Regions from separate parts of the Streptomyces sp. NPDC007929 genome, predicted to be linked through region 2. Evidence: riboswitches for the same ligand, from Rfam matches in the RefSeq annotation. Region 2 holds a riboswitch; the other holds the start of a gene.
What was found. Region 2 has a riboswitch for S-adenosylmethionine ahead of thrC (threonine synthase). Riboswitches for the same ligand answer to the same signal wherever they lie in the genome.

Region 1: linked by a shared signal. The riboswitch ahead of ACFZDE_RS32810 (aminotransferase class V-fold PLP-dependent enzyme) and the one ahead of thrC (threonine synthase) in region 2 are both predicted to bind S-adenosylmethionine.

What each region holds. Positions count from the first base shown of each region.
Region 1 covers NZ_JBIBKD010000011.1:287,931-292,794, forward strand. The annotation lists gene ACFZDE_RS32800 (SLC13 family permease) at 1-1,041, shown strand, start outside; gene ACFZDE_RS32805 (glycerate kinase) at 1,051-2,244, shown strand; gene ACFZDE_RS32810 (aminotransferase class V-fold PLP-dependent enzyme) at 2,199-3,566, opposite strand; SAM riboswitch class IV at 3,702-3,818, opposite strand; gene trpD (anthranilate phosphoribosyltransferase) at 3,894-4,864, opposite strand, start outside.
Region 2 covers NZ_JBIBKD010000006.1:163,811-168,674, forward strand. The annotation lists gene ACFZDE_RS21520 (trehalose-6-phosphate synthase) at 1-337, opposite strand, end outside; gene ACFZDE_RS21525 (glucosyl-3-phosphoglycerate synthase) at 411-1,355, opposite strand; SAM riboswitch class I at 1,536-1,692, shown strand; gene thrC (threonine synthase) at 1,711-2,997, shown strand; gene ACFZDE_RS21535 (MoaD/ThiS family protein) at 3,115-3,390, shown strand; gene ACFZDE_RS21540 (cold-shock protein) at 3,837-4,040, shown strand; gene groL (chaperonin GroEL) at 4,373-4,864, shown strand, end outside.

The DNA of each region.
Region 1 (4,864 bases), on a different contig from region 2:
ACGACGGCCGCCCTGGTCGTCACGGCGTTCGCGGTGCCCGCCACCTCCGGCCGGGCCGCGCTCGCGCTGCCGGTGTTCCTCGCCCTCGCCAAGGTCCTGACCGACCGGAAGCGACTCGTCGTGATGCTGGCCCTGCTGTTCCCGACCGTGATCCTGCTGTCGGCGGTGGCGACACTGATCGGCGCGGGGGCCCACCTGATCACGGTGTCGGTGCTGTGGGAGGCGACCGGACAGCACATCGGCTTCACGCAGTGGCTGCTGCTGGGCCTGCCGCTGGCCGTGGCCTCCTCCCATCTGGCGGCGGAGCTGGTGCTGCTGACGACGACCCGGCGCGAGGACCGCACCGGCCCCGTCCACATCACCCCCGAGCAGATCCAGCGGCACAGCGAACAGCCGGTCACCGGCGCCTGGAGCCAGGCCGAGAAGCGCTGCGCCCTGCTGCTGGCCACCGTGATCGCCCTGTGGTGCGGTGAGCCGCTGCACCATGTGCCGCCGGCCCTGGTCGCGCTGATCGGCGCGGTCATCGCCGCCTCGCCCGCCCTGGGCACCGTGCGGCTGAAGGACGCGCTGAAGACCGTCCCCTGGTCGCTGCTGCTGTTCATGGCCGCGACGATGGCGATGGGGGTCGCGCTCGCCGACTCGGGAGCGGCGAAGTGGCTGGTCTCCGGGCTGCCGGGCGGTGTGTCCCCGATGGTGTTCCTGGGGGCCGTGATCACCGTGAGCACCGCGGCCCACCTGGTCCTGCAGTCCCGCTCGGCCCGCTCGTCGGTACTGGTGCCGCTGGTCGTGGCGGCCGCCGTCGGCGCCGGGGTCAACCCGGTGGCCGCCGCGCTCGCCTCCACCGCCGCCGCCGGCTTCTGCCACACCCTGCCCGCCTCGGCCAAGCCGGTGGCGCTCTTCGCGCAGCTCCCCGGCACCCCGACCTACACGCCGCGCGACCTGCTGCGGCTGTCCGCCGTCCTGGCGCCGCTGACCGCCGCGCTCGTCCTGTTCTTCGCCGTGGCGGTGTGGCCGCTGCTCGGCGTCTCCGTCACCCGCTGAGGAGCTCTCATGCTGAACCGTGTCGTCGTGGCCCCCTGCGGCTTCAAGGAGTCCCTGTCCGCCGAGGCCGCCGCCGACGCCATCGCGGCCGGCGTGCGCCGGGTCCTGCCCGGCGCCGAGATCGACCTCGTCCCGCTGGTGGACGGCGGTGAGGGCACGGCGCTCGCCCTGGCCGCCGCGACCGGGGGACGCATCGTCCCCACCCCGGCGACCGGCCCGGTCGGGGAGACCCTCGCCGCGCACTTCGCCCTCCTCGGCGGCGGGGACACCGCCGTGGTGGAGATGGCGGCGGTCGCCGGCCTCTCGCTCGTCCCGCGCGGCCTGCGCGACCCGGGCGTCACGACCACGTACGGCGTCGGCGAGCTGATCCGCGCCGCCCTCGACACGGGCGTGCGGCGGATCCTGGTCGGCTGCGGCGACTCGGGCACCTCGGACGGGGGCGCGGGCGCCCTCCAGGCGCTCGGGGCGCGGCTGCTGGACGCCGAGGGGCGCGAACTCCCCCACGGCGGCCGGGCGCTGACGCGCCTGCACCGCGTCGACCACACCGGCCTCGACCCCCGGCTGGCGGAGGTGGAGCTGCTCGTCGCCTGCAACCCGTACAACGTGCTGTGCGGTGAGCGGGGCGTGGCCCGGGTCTTCGGGCCGCAGAAGGGCGCGACGCCCGCGCAGGTGGAGGAGCTGTCGGCGGCCCTGGAGAACTGGGCGTTCGTCCTCACCCGCGACGCCGCCGTACCGGGCGGCGACCTGCGCTCAGGGCCCGGTACGGGAGCCTCCGGCGGTCTGGGGGCGGGGCTTGCCGCCCTGGGCGCGCGGCTGCTCCCCCGCTTCGACGTGCTGCTGGACCACCTCGACCTGGACGCCCGGCTGGCCCGTGCCGACCTGGTCGTCACCGCCGAAGGGGCCCTGGACCACCAGACGCCGCGCGGCAAGGTCCCCGCCGAGGTGGCCCGCCGCGCCAAGCTGCACGGCCGGCCCGTCCTCGCCCTGGCCGGGACACTCGGCGAGGGCGCGGGCGACGTGCCGGGCGTGGACGCCTGTCACGGCATCCTGCCCGCCCCGATGGAGCTTGCCGAGGCCCTGCTGCGCGCGAGCGAACTCCTCACGGACGCCACCGAACGGGCCCTGCGGATGATCGTCCTGGGCGCCCGGCTGCCGGCTCAGGCGGAGGTGTCCGGCACGCAGCGCCCGTCCTCCGTGCGGTAGTTCCACTTCGCCCCGTCCGACACGAGCTCCTTCACGGCCCGCACGAAGCGCTCCACGTGCTCGTCCGGCGTGCCGGCGCCGAAGCTGACCCGGATGGCGTTGAGCGACTTCTCCCCGGGCGCGGCCTCCGGCGCCCCGCACTCCCCCTGCGTCTGCGGGTCGCTGCCGAGCAGGGTGCGCAGCAGCGGGTGGGCGCAGAACAGCCCGTCGCGTACGCCGATGCCGTACTCGGCGGACAGGGCGGCGGCGAAGTGGGAGCTGTTCCAGCCCTCGACGACGAAGGAGAGCACCCCGACGCGTGGCGCCTCGTCCCCGAAGAGGGACAGGAACCGCACCTCGGGGACGTCGGCGAGGCCGTCGCGCACCACCTGGACCAGGTGCTGCTCACGGGCGACGAGGGCGTCGAAGCCGGCCTCGGTCAGCGCCTTGCAGGCCGAGGCGAGGGCGTAGGCGCCGATGACGTTCGGTGACCCGGCCTCGTGGCGGACGGCGCTGTCGTGCCACTCCACGTCCACTGCGCCGTCCTGGCGCCGGCCGACCTTGCGGCTGGCGCCGCCGCCCGCGAGGTACGGCTCGGCCGCGCGCAGCCAGTCGGCCCGCCCGGCCAGGACGCCCGAGCCGAAGGGCGCGTACAGCTTGTGCCCGGAGAAGGCGACCCAGTCGACGTCGAGGCCGGCGACGGAGACCTGGTGGTGCGGGGCCAGCTGGGCGGCGTCCAGGACGATGCGCGCACCGTGGGCGTGCGCGGCCGCCGTGAGCTCCCGCACGGGCCACAGTTCACCGGTGACGTTCGAGGCGCCGGTGACACACACGAGGGCGGGGCCGTGCGGGTCGCGGTCGGCGAGGGCGCGCTCCAGGGTCTCGACGGCCTCGCGGGGGCTGCGCGGCGCGTCGAGGTAGGTCACCCCGGCGCCGCGCCAGGGCAGCAGGGCGGCGTGGTGCTCGGTCTCGAAGACGAAGACCTGGCAGTCGGCGGGGAGCGCGGCGGCGAGGAGGTTGAGGGAGTCGGTGGTGGACCGGGTGAACACGACCTGGTCGTCCTCGCGGCAGTCGAGGAACTCCGCGACGGTCCGGCGGGCGTTCTCGAACAGCTCGGTGGAGAGCTGGGAGAGGTACCCGGCGCCGCGGTGGACGCTGCCGTAGTACGGCGCGTAGGCGGCGACGTCGTCCCAGACCCGCTGGAGCGCCGGGGCGCTGGCGGCGTAGTCGAGGGCGGCGTAGGTGACCTCACCGCCGGTCACGAGCGGCACGGTGACATCCCGCCCCAGAACGGGCAGCGGGGCACAAACGGACCGGTCGGCGGCAAGGGTGGAGACAGACATGGCGGAACTCCCGTGAAGGCAGGTGGAATCCACCCGCGAGCGCGTACGGCTCAAGCGGGGGAAGGAAGGGGAAAGGGGGTGCGGAGGCGGGGCTCTGCGGCCCTATCGCATTCGCTGGTTCACGGAAGACTCCTCGTCACGCGCTTGCCACAGACCTCGCTGCCTGCGGCCCGGTCTTCACCCGGGGCACCCCGCCACGGACGGAGGGTTGCCGGACAGTCGGCCGGGGCCTTGTGACTGTCACTCATGACCTGATCAGGAACGTACGCGAAGAGATCGGCGTCCCGCAACCCGAGTCCGGATCGCGGGACGCCGTCCGGTGGTTCCCTACCGGTTGCTCGCGGCCACCCAGCGCTCCAGCGTGCGCTTGGCCGCGCCCGAGTCGATCGACTCGGCCGCCTTCACCATCGCGGCGCGGATCTGCTCGGCCAGCGGCGCGTCCGTCGGCTCCAGGGCCACCAGGGCCGCCGCCGAGTTCAGCACCACCGCGTCCCGCACCGGCCCCGTCTCGCCGTCCAGGAGGCGCCGTGCGACCTCGGCGTTGTACGAGGCGTCGGCGCCGCGCAGGGCCTCCACGGGGACCAGTTCGAGGCCCACGTCACGCGGGTCGAAGGCCTCCTCGGTGACCGTGCCGTTCCGGACGATCCACACCCGGGAGGTGGCCGTGGTGGTCAGCTCGTCCAGACCGTCGTCGCCCCGGAAGACCAGGGAGGAGTTGCCGCGCTCGGCGAAGACGCCCGCGACGATCGGCGCCATGCGCGGGTCCGCGACGCCGACGGCCTGGGAGCGGACCCGGGCCGGGTTGGTGAGCGGACCGAGGGCGTTGAAGACCGTGCGGATGCCCAACTGGCCGCGGGCGGCGCCCGCGTGCCGCAGCGCCGGGTGGAACTTCACCGCGAAGCAGAAGGTGATCCCGGCCTCCTCGGCGACCTCCGTCACCCGGTGCAGGGGCAGCTCCAGGTTGACGCCGAGCTTCTCCAGCACGTCGGAGGCCCCGGACGCCGAGGACGCGGCGCGGTTGCCGTGCTTGACGACCTTGGCACCGGTGCCGGCGACGACGATCGAGGACATCGTGGAGATGTTGACGGTCTTGGCGCCGTCACCGCCCGTGCCGACGATGTCGACCGTCGCCCCGGGCACCTCGATGACGTTGGCGTGCTCGTACATCGTGCGCACCAGGCCGTTGATCTCCTCGACGGTCTCGCCCTTGGCGCGCAGGGCCACGACGAACCCGGCGATCTGCGCCTCGGTCGCCTCTGCGCGCATGATCCGGTCCATCGCCCAGGCGGTGTCGTCGG
Region 2 (4,864 bases):
AGACCGGCTCCAGGGGTGTCTGGTAGAGCATGTGGTGCACGAACCACAGGACCGAGTTGGCGATGCCGTTGTACGCGTCGGCGTGCACGTCGGCCGGGATGTCCAGCATCCGCACGCCGTCCTCGCCGATCCCGCGCCGTACGGCCTCGCGGTCGCCGTCGGACAGCGCCGAGCACACCCACAGCGCGTCCGCGTCCGAGCCGATCGCGGAGAGCCCGGAGACCAGCCCGCCACCGCCCCGTTTGGCCTCCAGCGAGCCGTCCTCGCCCACCGTGTACGAGACGGGACCCCGGTTGGAGGCCACCAGCACCTGCGCAGCACCGTTCGTCGAAGACATAAGCCTCAACCTAGCCCGGCCCCCGAACGCTCAAACGTGCGGATCTGCCGCGTCCGGCCGAAAACCGTCCCGGTCAGGCCGCTTTCCGCGCCTGGTACTCGGCGATGTCCACCATCGGCGGACGCTCCTCGGTGTCCACGGAGTACGTCCGCGGCTCGAAGCCGTCCTCGCCTCGCTCGAACTGCGTCAGGGACGGCCGGATCAGATGCCCGCGGGCCAGCCGCAGCTGGGCCGTGCGGTAGATCGCGGCGGCCATCCGGCCCAGCGCCTGCCCGTCCTGGTGCCGGTGCTTGCGCACCCCCACGTCCACCTGGGCGAGGGCGTCCAGGCCCACCAGGTGCAGGGCGTCCACCAGCATGCCCAGCTCCACGCCGTACCCGACGGGGAAGGGCAGCTGCTCCAGCAGGGAGCGGCGGGCCGCGTACTCGCCGCCCAGCGGCTGCACGAAACCGGCCAGCTGCGGCCAGTGCATGTTCAGCAGCGGGCGCGCCATCAGCTCGGTGACCCGGCCGCCCTGCCCGGCGGCGCCGCCGAGGGGGCGGTCGTACATGGCCTTCACCAGCTCCACGTCCGGATCCGTCAGCAGCGGGCCCACGATCCCGGAGACGAAGTCGGACGAGAAGTCCCTGAGGTCCGCGTCCACGAAGCAGACGATGTCGCCGCGGGTGACCAGGAGCGAACGCCACAGCACCTCGCCCTTGCCGGGCACGGCGGGCAGGCGCGGGAGTATCGCGTCCCGGTGCACCACCCGGGCGCCCGCGGCGGCGGCCACCTCGGAGGTGCGGTCGGCGGACCCGGAGTCGACGACGACCACCTCGTCGACGAGCGGCACCTGCCGCATCAGGTCATGGCGGATGACGGAGACGATGTCGCCGACCGTCGCCTCCTCGTTGAGCGCGGGCAGCACCACGCTGACCGTCCGGCCCGTGCGCTGCTTCGCGGCGAGGATCTGGTGGAGCGGGCGCTCGTTCGCTGACCAGGAACGGGTGCTCAGCCAGCGCTCGACTTCTTCCAGCACCGTGGCGGCTCCTCTGCGTACTCTCGGCGGGACGGGTTGCCCGCCGCCGTAGCGGCTGACGGGTACAGTCATCTCGCGGTTCGGACGACTATCTCAACTGTCCGGGTCGTCGGTTACAGTCTTGAACAACGCGGATGACCATCGCATGTCCGGGGTCACCCGCCGCCTACAACCACATACAGCTCATCCAGAGGGGCAGAGGGAAACGGCCCGATGAAGCCCCGGCAACCCTCCAGTCGGTACTCGTAGGTCACTGTCGACCACCAGCGCGAGGCTCCCGGCTCGGGAAGGTGCCAAATCCGTCTCACGGCGAGATGCGTCGTGAGGAAGATGAGGAGAAAGGGCCTCGCCTCACATGGCTGCGCAGACTGTTGCAAGCACCACTGAATCCACCGTAGACCTCGGCCCCGCCGCCGCGCTCAGCTGCCGCGAGTGCGGCCACCGTGTGCCCCTCGGCCCGGTCTTCGCGTGCCAGGAGTGTTTCGGCCCGCTGGAGATCGCCTACGACTTCTCGGCCTACGACACCGAAGAGCTCCGCAAGCGCATCGAAGCGGGACCCGCGAACATCTGGCGCTACGCCCCGCTGCTGCCGGTCCCGGCCGACGTCGCGGACAAGCCGAACATCAACCCCGGCTGGACCAAGCTCGTCAAGGCCGACAACCTCGCGCGCGAGCTGGGCGTCGACGCCGGCAAGCTGTTCGTGAAGGACGACTCCGGCAACCCCACGCACTCCTTCAAGGACCGCGTCGTCGCCCAGGCCCTGGAGGCCGCGCGCGCCTTCGGCTTCACCACGCTCTCCTGCTCCTCCACCGGCAACCTGGCCGGTGCGGTGGGCGCCGCCGCGGCCCGCGCCGGGTTCCGCTCCTGCGTGTTCATCCCGCACGACCTGGAGCAGGGCAAGGTCGTCATGGCCGCGGTCTACGGCGGCGAGCTCGTCGGCATCGAGGGCAACTACGACGACGTGAACCGCTTCTGCTCCGAGCTGATCGGCGACCCGGCCGGCGAGGGCTGGGGCTTCGTCAACGTCAACCTGCGGCCGTACTACGCCGAGGGCTCCAAGACCCTCGCGTACGAGATCTGCGAGCAGCTCGGCTGGAAGCTCCCCGACCAGCTGGTCGTGCCGATCGCCTCCGGCTCGCAGCTGACGAAGATCGACAAGGGGCTCCAGGAGCTGATCAAGCTCGGTCTGGTCGAGGACAAGCCGTACAAGATCTTCGGTGCGCAGGCCGAGGGGTGCTCGCCGGTGTCCGTCGCCTACAAGGCCGGGCATGACGTGGTGCGCCCGCAGAAGCCGAACACGATCGCCAAGTCGCTGGCGATCGGGAATCCCGCGGACGGGCCGTACGTGCTGGACATCGCGCGGCGGACCGGTGGGGCGGTGGAGGACGTGAACGACGAGCAGGTCGTCGATGCGATCAAGTTGCTCGCGCGGACCGAGGGGATCTTTGCGGAGACCGCCGGTGGTGTGACCGTGGGTGTCGCCAAGAAGCTGATCGAGAGCGGGCTGCTCGACCCGTCGTTGACGACCGTGGTGCTGAACACGGGTGATGGGCTGAAGACGCTGGACGCGGTGGCGGGTACCGGGCTCACTGCGACGATTCGGCCCAACCTGGACTCGTTCCGGGAAGCCGGGCTCGTCTGATCGTCGTTCGCTGCGGGCCGGTGGGGGCTGGTCGCGCCCGCGCGGCGGAGCCGCAAATCGACACAGCCCCGCGCCCCTAAGAGCAGGTGCGTCACCCAACCCGGAGGTTTTGAAGATATGAGCGTCACCGTTCGCATCCCCACGATCCTGCGCACCTACACCGGCGGCCAGGCTGAGGTGTCCGCCGATGGTGGGACCCTCGGCGAGGTCATCGCCGATCTGGAGAAGAACCACACCGGGATCGCCGCCCGGGTGCTGGACGACCAGGGCAAGTTGCGCCGGTTCGTCAACGTGTACGTCAACGACGACGACGTGCGGTTCGAGCAGGGGCTGGAGACGGCCACGCCCGACGGTGCCGGTGTGTCGATCATTCCCGCCGTCGCCGGCGGCTGAACCGGTCGGACGGCTTGATCATTACCTTCGGTAACGGCCGTCACTGAGAGTTCATCGAATTGCCCCCTCCGTGAGAGAAGCGGAGGGGGCAATTCTGCGTGATTGAGCGCGGTACAGTTGGGGAACGCGGTCCCGATCCCCTGATCGGAACCCTGAATTCCCGCTGCGAGCCCGACAAGATGTAGCCAAAGTGTGCGCATCTTTTGCGGCTTTTGTTCCCTTTGTGTGGCCCGACTTGCCCTGAACTCGGGCGAATTCTCCCCACATTCCGGACCCGGCGCGTCCAGAATTCTCGTCCGATTGACCTGTTGCAGACGGCAGTTGGACAGATACATTCAGCCGCGGTCGACGCGTTCCGGCGCACGCCCCCAACCGTGGGGGGTGAGGTCTGACCCGGGTCCGCGAAGTGTGGATCTGTGCAAGGGCCAGTAATAGGGGAGTTAGGCATGGCTCAGGGCACCGTCAAGTGGTTCAACGCGGAGAAGGGGTACGGCTTCATCGCGGTCGACGGTGGTGCGGATGTTTTCGTCCACTACAGCGCGATTCAGATGGACGGCTACCGCACCCTTGAAGAGGGCCAGCGGGTCGAGTTCGAGATCTCGCAGGGCCAGAAGGGACCGCAGGCCGACATGGTTCGCGTCTCTGCCTGAACGCGCACCACGACCAACGCATCAGCACCGGTCTTCTCAGAAGGGCCCGTACCCCCCGGGGTGCGGGCCCTTCCGCATGCTCGAACACCCCGCGGGACAGTGTTCGCGGGCGGCTGACGCCCCCGCCCGATCCCCGGGAGGCGCTTGCACTCGCAGGGGTCGAGTGCTAATCATTGCGTTAGCACTCTGAAGGTGAGAGTGACAACGTAAGGACCGGGTCGGTGAGGCCCGCAGGCCGGGTGGGGAAGGAACCACAAGGCAAGCGAGCCGTCCGTCGCGGGCGCGGGCGCGGTCCGAAGTAATCACCCCCAGTCCTGGAGGGACCACTTCACATGGCCAAGATCATCGCGTTCGACGAGGAGGCGCGGCGCGGCCTCGAGCGCGGCATGAACCAGCTCGCGGACGCCGTCAAGGTGACGCTCGGCCCCAAGGGCCGCAACGTCGTCCTCGAGAAGAAGTGGGGCGCGCCCACGATCACCAACGATGGTGTCTCCATCGCCAAGGAGATCGAGCTCGAGGACCCGTACGAGAAGATCGGCGCCGAGCTGGTCAAGGAAGTCGCCAAGAAGACGGACGACGTCGCCGGTGACGGTACGACCACCGCGACCGTTCTCGCCCAGGCCCTGGTCAAGGAGGGTCTGCGCAACGTAGCCGCCGGCGCCAACCCGATGGCCCTCAAGCGTGGTATCGAGCGTGCCGTCGAGGCCGTCTCCGCCGCCCTGCTGGAGCAGGCGAAGGATGTCGAGACCAAGGAGCAGATCGCTTCCACGGCCTCCATCTCCGCCGCCGACACCCAGATCGGCGAGCTCATCGCCGAGGCCATG